Alloyangia pacifica: one gene and its partner. The protein of the gene in region 1 interacts with the protein of each later gene in a pairwise test. Links are inferred from orthologs where the notes say so. Each region holds a gene or a part of one and is shown in the gene's direction. Other genes may lie near its edges.

What was found.
Region 2: the proteins of rho (region 1) and nusG interact in binary tests that used the Escherichia coli proteins (3 or more experiments, as listed by UniProt). The link is inferred for Alloyangia pacifica from one-to-one orthologs.

The regions. Positions count from the first base shown.
Region 1 is NZ_CP022189.1:137,244-144,827, reverse strand. What follows is about bases 547-3,462. They hold rho (transcription termination factor Rho), read left to right. Parts: upstream 547-1,320; coding sequence 1,321-2,604; downstream 2,605-3,462. Other genes in these bases: mnmE (tRNA uridine-5-carboxymethylaminomethyl(34) synthesis GTPase MnmE), read left to right, coding at 2,629-3,462; CEW88_RS00610 (Maf family protein), read right to left, coding at 547-781. Also shown: CEW88_RS00615 (shikimate dehydrogenase), read right to left, coding at 1-185; more of CEW88_RS00610, read right to left, coding at 182-546; more of mnmE, read left to right, coding at 3,463-3,912; tRNA uridine-5-carboxymethylaminomethyl(34) synthesis enzyme MnmG, read left to right, coding at 3,916-5,793; 16S rRNA (guanine(527)-N(7))-methyltransferase RsmG, read left to right, coding at 5,790-6,410; CEW88_RS00585 (ParA family protein), read left to right, coding at 6,403-7,212; CEW88_RS00580 (ParB/RepB/Spo0J family partition protein), read left to right, coding at 7,240-7,584. UniProt on the Escherichia coli protein: Facilitates transcription termination by a mechanism that involves Rho binding to the nascent RNA, activation of Rho's RNA-dependent ATPase activity, and release of the mRNA from the DNA template.
Region 2 is NZ_CP022189.1:450,808-458,208, forward strand. What follows is about bases 3,564-6,296. They hold nusG (transcription termination/antitermination protein NusG), read left to right. Parts: upstream 3,564-4,529; coding sequence 4,530-5,063; downstream 5,064-6,296. Other genes in these bases: CEW88_RS02175 (hypothetical protein), read right to left, coding at 3,564-3,655; secE (preprotein translocase subunit SecE), read left to right, coding at 4,011-4,202; rplK (50S ribosomal protein L11), read left to right, coding at 5,189-5,638; rplA (50S ribosomal protein L1), read left to right, coding at 5,640-6,296. Outside these bases: CEW88_RS02170 (hypothetical protein), read right to left, coding at 2,388-2,909; more of CEW88_RS02175, read right to left, coding at 3,098-3,563; more of rplA, read left to right, coding at 6,297-6,338; CEW88_RS02200 (DUF2798 domain-containing protein), read right to left, coding at 6,405-6,644; rplJ (50S ribosomal protein L10), read left to right, coding at 7,196-7,401. UniProt on the Escherichia coli protein: Part of the processive rRNA transcription and antitermination complex (rrnTAC). The complex forms an RNA-chaperone ring around the RNA exit tunnel of RNA polymerase (RNAP).

The DNA.
Region 1 (7,584 bases):
CCCACAAAGCCGATCTCGGGCAGCAGGCGCAGCGTTTCTTCCAGCTTCGCTGCCGGCACGTCCATCGGGATGTAGTGCCCGGAAAGCCCGTAGCTTTTCAGCCAGTGCCCGTGCAGCCGAGGAGAACGGGAATGCGCGATGGGTGAGCCAATGACACCCGCAAGAGGGATCCGCTCGCCGCTCATCCGGCAATCACCCCGCGCACTTCCAGAAAGCCCAGAAGCTCCAGCAGCGGCAGCCCCAGAATGGTGAAATGGCTTCCCTCGATACTCGCAAACAGTCGCACGCCTTCCTCCTCCAGCTTGAAACCACCCACGGACGTGCGCAGGCTCTCCCAGTTTCTCTCTATATAGTCATCAAGATAGGCTTCCGAGAAAGCCCGCATCTTGAGACGTGCAACGCCGACGTGGCGCCAGACCGGCTCGCCAGCCTCGTAGATGACCGCCGCCGACAGAAGCTGCAGCCGCTGGTCGCGAAGCTCCAGGAGCTGGGCACGGGCCTCTTCGGGGCTTTCGGGCTTGGAATAGAGCTTGCCGTTGCAGCTCAGCACCTGGTCGCAGCCAAGCACCAGCGCGCCGGGGACGCGGGCCGACACCTTGCGCGCCTTATACTCGGCCAGCGCGTCCGCCACGTCGCGCGGCGCGGCGCCCTCCGCCAGAAGCGAATCGCGAATCGAGGATTCATCGACGCGCGCCACTTCGATTCCGAAAGGAACGCCGGCGGAGCGCAGCATTTCGGCGCGGATCTGGGAGCCGGAGGCGAGGACGAGCGGAAGACTCATGGGGATAAACCTGTTCGCAGACTTGGGCCTTTGTCAGGGGAAGCTTCTGGGGAAAATCGCCCCCGGTTTCAAGGCTGGGGAGATCTCTTCAGGCTCACGTCGAGTCGCGGTGATTCCTGAGTCTGTGGGCTTGGATAACTCCGCGCTGTGGAGAACCGGATCCGACCGGATCTCTCCAAGATCTGTCCACAATGGGGTATCACGCGTTATAAGGGCTTATTTATATGATCCAAACATAGTTTCACCCAAAGCAGATCCGACAGATCTCCGCAGATCTATCCACAGAAGGATCCGCCGTGGACAGAGCTCCGTGAAACATTTGATCCACCGGAGTCGGGTTACCTATAATCAAAATCATCTCTTCTTTTCTTTATTTAATTTTTTGAAATCTAGGCGGGCTGGCACCGAACCGCTCCGGGAATTGACTTCGACCGGGGGAGGGGATAGGCATCTTCTCAACACCTGTTCTGGTGGGACCTTCCCAAAAGACACACGCAGATAGCTGCGAAACGACGGCCGATCGCGGCCCGGAGGAATTCATGACTGATGCCGATATCGTCGAGCGTCTGAACCTGTCCGATCTCAAGGCGCAGAGCCCGAAGGATCTCCTGGCGATGGCCGAGGAGCTCGAGATCGAAAACGCATCGACGATGCGCAAGGGCGAGATGATGTTCCAGATCCTGCGCGAGCGCGCAGACGAAGGCTGGACCATCTTCGGAGATGGCGTTCTCGAAGTGCTGCAGGATGGCTTCGGCTTCCTGCGTTCGCCCGAGGCGAACTACCTGCCGGGCCCCGATGACATCTATGTCTCGCCAGACATGATCCGGAAATACTCGCTGCGCACCGGCGACACCATCGAAGGCGAGATCCGTGCGCCCGACAACGAAGAGCGCTACTTCGCGCTGGTCGACGTCTCGGCGATCAACTTCGAGGATCCGGACCGCGCCCGTCACAAGATCGCCTTCGACAACCTGACGCCGCTCTATCCCGACGAGCGCCTGAAAATGGAAGTCGAGGATCCGACGATCAAGGACAAGTCGGCCCGGATCATCGATCTGGTCGCGCCCATCGGCAAGGGTCAGCGTTCGCTCATCGTGGCGCCGCCGCGGACCGGTAAGACGGTGCTGCTGCAGAACATCGCCAACTCGATCGAGAAGAACCACCCCGAGTGCTATCTGATCGTTCTGCTGATCGACGAACGCCCCGAGGAAGTCACCGACATGCAGCGCTCGGTGAAAGGCGAGGTCGTCTCCTCGACCTTCGACGAACCGGCGACCCGTCACGTGGCCGTCTCGGAGATGGTTATCGAGAAAGCCAAGCGACTCGTCGAACATAAACGAGATGTTGTGATTCTTCTCGACTCGATCACAAGACTTGGTAGGGCGTTCAACACCGTCGTGCCGTCGTCGGGCAAAGTCCTGACCGGCGGTGTCGATGCGAACGCGCTGCAGCGTCCGAAGCGTTTCTTTGGTGCCGCGCGGAACATCGAAGAGGGTGGCTCGCTCACCATCATCGCGACCGCGCTGATCGACACCGGCTCGCGCATGGACGAGGTGATCTTCGAAGAGTTCAAGGGCACCGGCAACTCGGAGATCGTGCTCGACCGCAAGGTCGCCGACAAACGCGTCTTCCCGGCGATCGACATTCTCAAGTCGGGCACCCGGAAAGAGGACCTGCTCACAGACAAGGTCGACCTGCAGAAGACCTTCGTGCTGCGCCGGATCCTCAACCCGATGGGGACGACCGACGCCGTCGAATTCCTGCTCTCCAAGCTCAAGCAGACGAAGACCAACGGCGAGTTCTTCGACTCGATGAACAGCTAAACATAAACCGCAAAGGAGGCGGGGATGGATACGATCTTCGCACTTGCCAGCGCGGTCGGCAAAGCAGGCGTTTCCGTGGTGAGGGTTTCCGGACCCTCGGCATGGGACGCCTGTTCTCGTCTTTGCGGCGATGTGCCAGCGCCGCGCCGCAGCGCGCTGCGCAAGCTGACCGACGGGGCAGGGCAAGTGCTCGACGAAGCGCTGGTGCTGACCTTCGAGGCAGGCAAGAGTTTCACCGGCGAGCAGGTCGTCGAGTTTCACCTGCACGGCAGCATCGCCATCCTGCGAGCGGTTCTTCGTGAACTTGCCGCCATAGAGGGGGTTCGCCAGGCTGAACCGGGCGAATTCACGCGCCGGGCGCTGGAACACGACCGGTTGGATCTGACCCAGGTCGAGGCGCTGGCGGATCTAATTGAGGCCGAAACAGAAAGCCAGCGGACCCAGGCGATGACCATTTTCGCCGGTGCCCTCGGCCAGAAGGTCGAGTTCTGGCGCGAGGAACTGATCTTCGCGGCCTCTCTGCTCGAGGTGACGATAGATTTCGCCGATGAAGAGGTGCCGGTCGACGTCAGCGACGATGTGCGCTCGGCGCTGATCAAGGTGAAAGGCGAACTCGAGCGTGGGCTCGCGGGCGTTGACGCTGCGGAACGTATCAGATCCGGCTTCGAGGTCGCGATCATTGGGCGACCGAATGTCGGAAAATCAACTCTTCTCAATGCCTTGGCGGGACGTGACGCTGCGATAACCTCGGAACATGCGGGCACGACCCGTGATGTCATCGAAGTCCGCATGGAAATTGCCGGCCTCCCGGTGACGCTCCTTGATACGGCGGGGTTGCGCGAGGCGGCAGATCCGGTCGAGAAAATCGGCATTCAGCGCGCCCGCGATCGCGCCGAACTGGCGGATCTGCGGGTCTTCCTTTTGGAGGCCGACGAGATGCTGGACGTCGTTCCGCGCAAGGCCGACATCGTCCGCCGCTCCAAGGGAGATCTGTCCGGCGACGCGCAGGCGATTTCCGCGGCCACCGGGCAGGGGATCGAGGCGCTGATTTCCGAGATTGGCGCCACGCTTTCCGAGCGCGTTCAATCCAGCGGCCTCGCGACGCGGGAGCGACATCGAATTGCCTTCCAAGAAGGTGCCGATGCGCTCAAAACCGCGCTGGAATTGCTTGATTTCGGACCCGAGCGGTACGATATCGCTGCAGAGGAAGTCCGGGTCGCGATTCGACGCCTCGAGGCCTTGATCGGCCGCGTCGATGTGGAAAATCTGCTGGACAAGATCTTCTCGAGCTTCTGCCTGGGTAAGTAAGGAGTGTTTCACGTGAAACAACTCGATTTCGACGTCGTCGTCGTTGGCGGCGGACATGCAGGCACCGAGGCCGCCGCGGCTTCGGCGCGAATGGGCGCAAAGACGGCGCTTGTCACCCTGACCCGAGGCGGGATTGGGGTCATGTCGTGCAATCCGGCCATCGGCGGCCTCGGAAAAGGCCATTTGGTGCGCGAAATCGACGCCATGGATGGCGTGATGGGCCGCGTCGCTGACCGAGCTGGCATCCAGTTCCGTCTTTTGAACCGCCGCAAAGGCCCGGCGGTCCAGGGGCCGCGTACCCAGGCCGACAGGAAGCTCTACCGCGACGCCATGCTGCGCGAGATGGAAGCCGCACCGAACCTTTCCATTGTGGAAGGGGAGGTCACGGATCTGCTGAAGACGGGGGATCTCGTTCAAGGCGTCGCCCTTGCGGACGGATCCGAGCTCAAATCCGGCGCCGTGGTGCTGACCACGGGCACGTTTCTGCGCGGTGTTATCCACATTGGCGATCAGAAGCGTCCCGGCGGCCGCATGGGCGACAAGCCGGCCGTAAAATTGGCTGAGCGTCTAGATGAAATGGCGTTGCCGCTGGGTCGTCTGAAGACTGGAACACCGCCGCGTCTCGACGGCCGAACGATCGATTGGGATCGTCTCGACAGCCAGCCCGGTGACGATGATCCGGCGATGTTCTCGTTTCTGTCGAAGACGCCCTTCGTGCGGCAAATATCCTGCGGGATCACCCATACAAACGCGCGCACGCACGAGCTGATCCGTGACAATCTTTCGCGGTCCGCCATGTATGGTGGCCATATCGAAGGGATTGGCCCGCGCTACTGCCCGTCGATCGAGGATAAGATCGTGCGCTTCGCGGATAAGGAATCTCATCAGATTTTCCTTGAACCAGAGGGACTTGACGACCACACGGTCTATCCAAACGGGATCTCGACGTCGCTGCCTGAAGACGTTCAGGAGGCCTATGTCCACTCCATCGTCGGTCTCGAAGAGGCAAGGATCCTTCAGCCTGGATACGCCATCGAGTATGATTTCGTCGATCCCCGGGCGCTTGATCTGCGGCTTTCGGTCAAATCCTGCTCGGGGCTCTACCTCGCAGGGCAGATCAACGGCACCACGGGCTACGAGGAGGCCGCAGCCCAGGGATTGGTTGCGGGCCTGAACGCGGCTGCGCAGAGCCTTGGTCGGGACGAAATCACCTTCAGTCGCGCCGAAAGCTACATCGGCGTGATGATTGACGATCTCACGTCTCGCGGGGTGACGGAGCCCTATCGCATGTTCACATCGCGGGCAGAGTTCCGCCTCTCGCTCCGCGCGGACAATGCCGACCAACGTCTGACGCCCATGGCGATGCAGCTTGGTTGTGTCTCGCAAGAGCGCAAGGTGGCTTTCCTGGAGAAGGCTGAAAAGCTCGAAGAGGGTAGGGGGCTGCTGACTGAAATCACCATGACCCCGCGTGAGTTGGCTGATCTGGGGCTTAAGATGAATGCAGACGGCGCGCGACGCAGCTTGTTCCAGCTCCTCTCGTACCCGGATATTTCGATGGAGTTCCTGCGCGCGCATGTGCCGGATCTATCGGCGATAAATGGAGAAATCGGCGAGCAGCTTGCAAAGGATGCCCTCTACGCCAACTACATTGACCGGCAAAAGCGCGATGTGGAAGCGTTGAAACGGGATGAGACCTACCAGGTCCCGACGGACTTCGATTTTTCGACCATCGAAGGCCTTTCGACCGAGCTGAAACAGAAGCTGGCGCGCGCGAAGCCCTCCACCCTGGCGCAAGCGGCGAAAGTTGACGGGATGACACCTGCAGCCCTCTCGCTCCTGCTCATCCGGTTGCGTCGGAACGACAAGGCGCGTAGCGCATGAGGGAATTGGACCTTGGGGGCGGGCTCAGTGTTTCACGTGAAACATGGGACCGCCTCGACCACTACACGGATCTTCTGAAGAAGTGGAACCCCAAGATCAACCTCGTCTCGCCGTCAACCTTGGCGGAAGCCTGGACGCGGCACATCGTGGATTCCGCGCAAATCTGGGGTATTCCACAGGAATATCCCCAGCACTGGGCGGACTTGGGCGCTGGTGGCGGCTTTCCTGGACTGGTCATCGCCATCCTCCGCGATGAGTTCGCACCTGGAATGACGGTGACACTGGTCGAGAGCGATCAGAGGAAATGCGCTTTCCTGCGCACCGTTCTTCGCGAAACGGGAGTCGAGGCCACCGTCGAGGCCCGCAGAATCGACGAAATTGCTCCGCTTGGCGCGGATCTGCTGAGCGCCCGCGCGCTGGCTTCGCTCGACAAACTTCTTGGCTTTGCCGACCGCCATATGTGCAAGACTGGCAGCGCACTCTTTCCCAAGGGGGCCCAAGCCGAAAAAGAAATCGCAGAGGCACGCAAGATGTGGCAGTTTGATCTGGAACGGCATACTAGTCTTACGGATCCTCACGCGGTTGTCTTGCAAATCGGAGCTCTGACTCATGTCTGATACCTTCCGGCCCGGCGCGGCCAAGATCGTTGCCATTGCCAACCAGAAGGGGGGCGTTGGCAAGACCACGACCACGATCAACCTCGGCGCGGCGCTTGCAGAGCGCGGTCTGAAAGTGTTGATCGTCGATCTTGACCCGCAGGGGAACTCGTCGACGGGGCTTGGGATCGAGCCTGAGGCGCGGGAATACACCGCCTACGAGCTTCTGCTCGAGGATGCGCCGCTGTCGGACATGATCCTCGAAACCGAAACCGCCAATCTGAGGCTGATCCCCGCGACGGTGGACCTCGCCTCGGCCGATATCGAGCTGGTGGCGAACGAGAAGCGCAGCTTCCTGCTGCATGACGCGCTGCGGCAGGCCGAGATGGCTCAGTTCGGGTTCGACTTCATCCTGATCGACTGCCCGCCGTCGCTCAACCTGCTGACGGTCAACGCGATGGTTGCCGCGCATTCGATCCTGGTGCCGCTTCAGAGCGAGTTTTTCGCGCTGGAGGGTCTGTCGCAGCTGATGTTGACGATCCGCGAAGTGCGCCAAAGCGCCAACCCCGAGCTGCGGATTGAGGGCGTGGTGTTGACCATGTTCGACGCGCGCAACAACCTGTCGCGCATGGTCGAGGAAGATGCGCGCGCCAACCTCGGCGATCTGGTGTTCAACACGGTGATCCCGCGCAACGTGAGGGTCAGCGAGGCGCCGTCCTATGCCTGCCCGGTGCTGACCTATGACACGAATTCCAAGGGCGCGCTGGCCTATCGGGCGCTCGCCGACGAGCTGCTGCGCAACAATGCGCAGATGGCGGCATAAGAGAAAATTCGAGACGAGAGGGCAGTTATGGCAGAGAAGCGCGAAATGCGTCGGGGACTCGGGCGAGGGCTGTCGGCTCTGATGTCGGATGTGGATGTGCGGCCCGCGGTGATCCCCGAGGAAGAGGCGTCGCCGCGCCAGCCCGATCGGATGATTCCGATCGAGAAGCTTTTCCCGAACAAGGACCAGCCGCGCCGGACCTTCACGCCGGATCAGCTGAACGAGCTCTCGGAATCGATCCGGGCCAAGGGGATCATCCAGCCGATCATCGTGCGACCGCGGCCCGGCGCCGAGGGTGAGTTCGAGATCGTCGCGGGCGAGCGCCGTTGGCGCGCCGCGCAGATGGCGCAGCTGCACGAGGTGCCGGCGCTG
Region 2 (7,401 bases), 310 kb from region 1 along the record:
AATACCCCTGGGGGTAGAGCACTGGATGGGTAATGGGGCCCCACAGGCTTACTGATCCTAACCAAACTCCGAATACCAGGGAGTACTAGATGGCAGACACACTGCGGGTGCTAACGCCCGTAGTGGAGAGGGAAACAACCCTGACCTCCGGCTAAGGCCCCCAATTCATGGCTAAGTGGGAAAGCAGGTGGGACGACCAAAACAACCAGGAGGTTGGCTTAGAAGCAGCCATCCTTTAAAGATAGCGTAACAGCTCACTGGTCTAATTAAGTTGTCCTGCGGCGAAGATGTAACGGGGCTCAAGCCATGAGCCGAAGCCGAGGATGCGCATAGCGCATGGTAGCGGAGCGTAGTGTGACATAGGACTCCTCCTCTTCTGCATCCTTCGGGATGTAATGGAGGAGATAGTCCTTTCTGTGAAGCCGGGCTGTAAGGCATCCGGTGGAGAGATCACTAGCGAGAATGATGACATGAGTAGCGACAAAGAGTGTGAGAGACACTCTCGCCGAAAGTCCAAGGGTTCCTGCTTAAAGCTAATCTGAGCAGGGTAAGCCGGCCCCTAAGGCGAGGCCGAAAGGCGTAGTCGATGGGAACCAGGTCAATATTCCTGGGCCATGTGGTGGTGACGGATCGCAAAGGTCGTTCTTCCTTATCGGATTGGAAGGGCTGCTGAGCGGTTCCTGGAAATAGCCCCACTTTGAGACCGTACCCTAAACCGACACAGGTGGACTGGTAGAGAATACCAAGGCGCTTGAGAGAACGATGTTGAAGGAACTCGGCAAAATACCTCCGTAAGTTCGCGAGAAGGAGGCCCAGTTTCAACGCAAGTTTTGGCTGGGGGCACAAACCAGGGGGTGGCGACTGTTTACTAAAAACACAGGGCTCTGCGAAGTCGCAAGACGACGTATAGGGTCTGACGCCTGCCCGGTGCCTGAAGGTTAAAAGGAGGGGTGAGAGCTCTGAATTGAAGCCCAGGTAAACGGCGGCCGTAACTATAACGGTCCTAAGGTAGCGAAATTCCTTGTCGGGTAAGTTCCGACCTGCACGAATGGCGTAACGACTTCCCCGCTGTCTCCAACATCGACTCAGCGAAATTGAATTGCCTGTCAAGATGCAGGCTTCCCGCGGTTAGACGGAAAGACCCCGTGCACCTTTACTACAGCTTCACACTGGCATCAGGCCATGCATGTGCAGGATAGGTGGTAGGCTTCGAAGCAGACACGCCAGTGTCTGTGGAGCCTCCCTTGAGATACCACCCTTGCATTGCTTGATGTCTAACCGCGATCCCTTATCGGGTTCCGGGACCCTGTGTGGCGGGTAGTTTGACTGGGGCGGTCGCCTCCTAAAGCGTAACGGAGGCGCGCGAAGGTTGGCTCAGAGCGGTCGGAAATCGCTCGTTGAGTGCAATGGCAGAAGCCAGCCTGACTGCAAGACTGACAAGTCGAGCAGAGTCGAAAGACGGCCATAGTGATCCGGTGGTCCCAAGTGGGAGGGCCATCGCTCAACGGATAAAAGGTACGCCGGGGATAACAGGCTGATACTGCCCAAGAGTCCATATCGACGGCAGTGTTTGGCACCTCGATGTCGGCTCATCTCATCCTGGGGCTGGAGCAGGTCCCAAGGGTATGGCTGTTCGCCATTTAAAGAGGTACGTGAGCTGGGTTTAGAACGTCGTGAGACAGTTCGGTCCCTATCTGCCGTGGGTGTAGGATACTTGAGAGGAGTTGCCCCTAGTACGAGAGGACCGGGGTGAACGATCCACTGGTGGACCAGTTGTCGTGCCAACGGCAGTGCTGGGTAGCTATGATCGGACAGGATAACCGCTGAAGGCATCTAAGCGGGAAGCCCCCCTCAAAACAAGGTATCCCTGAGGGCCGTGGAAGACCACCACGTCGATAGGCCGGAGGTGTAAGCGCAGCAATGCGTTCAGCTGACCGGTACTAATGGCCCGATAGGCTTGATCCGATCCAGGAACAGCAAGGCTGTTCCAGATCAGACGAAGCATACAACCCCTACAAAATACCTGACTTGGTCCACGTCGCGCTCAAAACAGCGCGACAACGTGGGTTTTTCTCGGTTTGGTGGTCATAGCGCAAGCAAAACACCCGGCTCCATTCCGAACCCGGCCGTTAAGTGCTGCCGCGCCAATGGTACTGCGTCTCAAGACGTGGGAGAGTAGGTCACCGCCAAACCTAGTAAAACCCACAGTATCTCTCCTAAACGATCTCATCCTGTCGCGGGATGGAGCAGCCCGGTAGCTCGTCAGGCTCATAACCTGAAGGTCGCAGGTTCAAATCCTGCTCCCGCAACCAACACCACCAAAAAAACACCACGCTCAGCGCCCCAAGGGGCGCTTTTTGCGTTCAAGCGTAAAGGGTCCGGGCATCTCAACCGCCTTGGCCTTGGCCTTGGACTGGGCGTGCCGGTGTTGCCGGCGGAGCGCCCAATCCCGGCGCGAGAAGGGAGGTCTCGGCGGTAGGGGCGCAGCCGCGGAGCGGGCCCAGGCCCTGCCTGAGCTGGTCCGCCGCCCGGTCGACGGCGCGATCAACCAGCCGTTCGGGGCTGTTCAGCAGGCCATCGGCGCGCTGCGCTGCCTCGTCGATCCGGATCTCCAGAAGGTCGGGCCGGGCGGAGATGTTTTGGGCAGCCTCGGTGCCCATCGCGCCGCTGCCCGCGCGCAGTGCAGCGAGATCACCCCGCAAGCCGACCACCTCAGAGGTGATCGCGCCAAGCTCCTGGCGCAACGGGTCTATCGTGACGAGATTCTCGGCAAAGCTGCTGGTGATGTCCTCGATGCGATTGCCGAGCTGCAGCGCGAGGAAGAGGCAGAGGGCGACGAGAAGCAGCGTGGCATTCAGCAGCGCCAGAAGCAACGTCTTGATCGTTTTTCCGAAGCTCCGCTCGCGCATTGGATGTGCTCCTCGGGAATGCCGAGGTTTACCCTAGTGAGCGTCGGGCCTACTGACAATCCGCAGCATGTCCACCGAAAGAAGGCGCTTCCCATCATGATAATTGGCCGCCCCGCGTCTGCAGGGCGGCCAATCCAAAGGAATTCAGAGCCCGGCACGCTTTTGCACCAGGCGCTGGAGACGGTGGCTTAGGACACGACGTCGAGCAGACGGCCCTTCAGCTGGCCATCGCTGTCGTCGGTGTAGATCAGCGCGCGGATCTTGGCGACCTGCTCCGGGGTCAGGACGGTGAGGTCTGCCTCGGGAGCAAGCGTCTCGACGCGGGAGATTTCTGCGGGGGTGAGGGCAGGGGTGATGTCGTCACCGAGAGCCGCGAGTTTTGCGCGGATGTCTTCATCCGTGCTTGCGCCGCTGATGATTGCGAGCGCATCGCCGCGCTGGTCACCGGTCATCATCATCACCTGTTCCGCCGGCAGGTATTCCTCGATCTGGGCCATCTGCTCGGCGGAGAAGGTCATCGGGGCCGACTCGCGCATGGCAATGGTCTCAATGCCTTCGCGCTTCTGGTTGTCCGACCCACCGCTGTTGGCGATCGCCATGGCCTCGATGACCTGGGTGTCAGTGAGCGTCATTACGTCGACGTCGGGCGCATAGGTGTTGATCAGATTTGCCTGCTCTTCGGTCGCGGCAAGTGCGCCGGTGGCAAGAACCGAGGTCAGGGCGGTCATGGCAAGAAAGCGTTTCATGGAAAGTCCTCCGTAAAGGTGTTTGTGGTCGCCGTGCGAGCGGTGCAGCTGCACGTTGTTTCTGGGCACCCAACTCAATGGCTTTGCAGACCGTTCCCGAAAGAAGGCGGCGCAATTTTCCGTGTGGCCGCGCGCTCCGCCCTTGCGGCCCGCGTTGCCGGGCTCAGACGCGCGCAAACGTGCCAGGGCGACGGGGGTTCCGTAACGTTGCGACGACGATGGATCAGAAAATCGTTTTGCGCGTCACCGGTTGCGTGATCACCGAGATGCGGAGACTGGCGGACTCCGCTTGTATCGGCGCGCGGCAGGGCTTATACGACCCGCCAACCGAGGATTTCCCGCAAGGCAGACCTGCATGACCAACCCGCTCCAGTTCATTCAGCAGACGCGGTCCGAGATCGGCAAGATCGCCTGGCCGACCCGTCGCGAAGTGATCCTGACCACGGTCACCGTTTTCGTGATGGCGACGCTTACGGCGATCTTCTTCGCGCTCGTCGACATCCTGATCCGCACCGGCCTGCAGGGCCTGCTCTCCTTCTTCGGCTGAGCATCGCGCGGGCGCGCAGGGCGCGCCCGGCTTTTGGGCGCCGCCCCTGTCCGCCGCTGTCGGACATCCCATAGAAATTTCCGCCTAGAAGAGAGGGTTCCGCCGCGCCGCGGTGCCCAAACGGAGACATTCCGGGCCGGCCCTTGAATTCGGGACGCAGCGGGGGTACTGCACAGACCACTTCCCAAAGCGGGCGTGCAGCGATTCGGTTGCACGCCGGTTTTCTTTTGGGGCGGGACGCATCGGCGCCCCGAAATGGCACGCCGGAACGGCGCGCATCTGAACGGACGGCCCCTTCGGGCGGTCAAGGTAACGAAGAGGGGCCAGATGGCGAAGCGGTGGTATTCGGTGAGCGTTCTGTCGAACTTCGAGAAGAAGATCGCGGAACAGATCCGGCAGGCGGTGGCCGAACAGGCGCTTGAGGACCAGATCGACGAAGTTCTCGTGCCGACCGAGGAGGTCATCGAGATCCGCCGCGGCAAGAAGGTTACGACCGAGCGCCGTTTCATGCCCGGCTACGTGCTGGTGCACATGGAAATGTCTGACCGGGGGTATCACCTGGTCAACTCGATCAACCGGGTGACCGGTTTCCTTGGCCCGCAGGGCCGCCCGATGCCGATGCGTGACGCCGAAGTTCAGGCGATCCTCGGCCGGGTGCAGGAAGGCGAGGAAGCCCCGCGCACCCTCATCCACTTCGAGGTGGGCGAGCGCGTCAAGGTCAACGACGGCCCCTTCGAGGGCTTCGACGGTATGGTCGAGGGCGTCGACGACGACAACCAGCGCCTGCGCGTCTCGGTGTCGATCTTCGGCCGGGAGACCCCGGTCGAACTGGAATTCACTCAGGTCTCGAAGCAGGGCTGAGCGTCTCGGCGGGGCTTGCCCCGCCTTTCAGGTGGGAGGCGAGGGCAGCGCGCTGTCCGGACCAGACCACACCAAGCACCCCCTCGCGAACGCGTTCGTGGGGATTTGGATAAAGGAGAGGCCACATGGCCAAGAAACTCGCTGGCAAGATGAAGCTGCAGATCCCTGCAGGCAAAGCCAACCCCTCGCCGCCCGTCGGCCCCGCGCTGGGTCAGCGCGGCATCAACATCATGGAATTCTGCAAGGCGTTCAACGCCAAGACGCAGGACATGGAAGTTGGTGCACCCTGCCCGACCGTGATCACGTACTATCAGGACAAGTCCTTCACCATGGACATCAAGACGCCCCCCGCGTCTTACTACTTGAAGAAGGCAGCCGGCCTGAAGCCTGTCGGCAAGCGCAACCGTCCGCGCGGCGCAGAGAAGCCCGGCCGTGAGACCATTGCCACCGTCACCGTCGCCCAGGTCCGTGAGATCGCGGAAGCGAAGATGAAGGACCTGTCGGCAAACGACGTCGAACAGGCAATGCAGATCATCCTTGGCTCGGCCAAGTCCATGGGCATCGAGGTGAAATAAGATGGCTAAACTCGGAAAACGCACCCGCGCCGCCCGTGAAGCCTTTGCTGGCAAGGAAGAGCTGAGCGTCGAAGACGCAGTCGCTCTGATCAAGGCAAACGCCTCGGCCAAGTTCGACGAGACCGTCGAGATCGCGATGAACCTCGGCGTCGACCCGCGCCACGCTGACCAGATGGTCCGCGGCGTTGTCGGCCTGCCGAACGGCACCGGCAAGACCGTGCGCGTGGCCGTCTTCGCCCGTGGCGCCAAGGCTGACGAAGCCCAGGCCGCCGGCGCGGACATCGTTGGCGCAGAAGACCTGATGGAAACCATCCAAGGTGGCACCATCGACTTCGACCGCTGCATCGCGACCCCGGACATGATGCCGATCGTCGGCCGTCTGGGTAAGGTGCTTGGCCCGCGCAACCTGATGCCGAACCCCAAGGTCGGTACCGTGACCATGGATGTTGCCCAGGCCGTCAAGGACGCCAAGGGTGGCCAGGTTCAGTTCAAGGTCGAAAAAGCCGGCGTGATCCACGCGGGCGTTGGCAAGGCGTCGTTCGACGATGCCAAGCTGGTCGAGAACGTGCGCGCCTTCGTCAATGCTGTCGCCAAGGCGAAGCCGACCGGTGCAAAAGGCACCTACGTGAAGAAGATCTCGCTCAGCTCCACCATGGGTCCGGGCGTATCGGTGGACGTGACCTCGGCCAACGTCGAGTGATCTGACCCGATCTGATCGCGAAGGCCCCGCCGAAAACGGCGGGGCCTTTTGCATTTCGGAGACGGCTCAGCGCAGGAGCGCCGCGGTGCGCAGCACCAGTAAGGATGCCTTGAAGCAGAGCGGCCCGACGATCAGCGACAACGCGAAGGCCGCCGGCCAGGCGGCAAGCCAGTAATGCATCCAGACCGACATCCAGCTGGACGTGAACCGCAGCGGGATGGCGCTGAAGATCAGGGTCATCAGAAAGGACATGCTGCCCGAGATGAACAGCTGCGCGAGTATGAGGGTGGAACGGGGTGTGGTCATCGGGTTTCCTGTGGCGACATGCGAAGGGCAGGGCGCGTCCGAGGGCCGATCCGTTCGGAACACTCCACGCGCCCCGTATGAGCAGGGCGCCGCGGGTTTGTGGAACGACTAACTCCCGCGGGAAGCGGGGGCCGGGCTGACCAACCGGCCTGACGTTTTTCGGCTCGGATGCACTTAAGGGACGTCAAGCGGACGGTCAAGCCTTCGAGCGGTTCGCTGGTGCATTGCATCTTTGCGAACCGGTGGTAGGATGCGCGCCTCCGCAACGGGGTGCTTCTGCCCTTGGCAAGGGACACAAAACCCTTTAAGCGGAGCAGACGAGGGCAGCGCACGATTCGTCGCGGCCCTCGATTTCGTCCGAGACGGTGGGTGGGTGATCGGTCCGTGGATCGAATATCCTTAAATCCTGCCTGAGACGGGAAGAGACATAACGTTCCGGGCCGATGTGCTCCGGTGGCGCGATGTGACGACCCGATCGGACCTTGAGGCCGGGGAGACCCGGCAGAACGAGCCGGAGGGGTCGAATCCCCTCCATAACTTGGAGTGAAACTGTGGATAGAGCCCAGAAAGAGAAAGTGGTCGAGGAACTCGGCCAGATCTTTGAAAGCTCTGGCGTCGTGGTGGTTAGCCGCTACGAAGGTCTCACGGTTGCCGAGATGACGGATCTTCGTGCCCGCGCCCGCGCGGCAGACACGTCGGTTCGCGTCGCCAAGAACAGGCTCGCCAAGATCGCTCTGAAGGGTACCGGCTGCGAGAG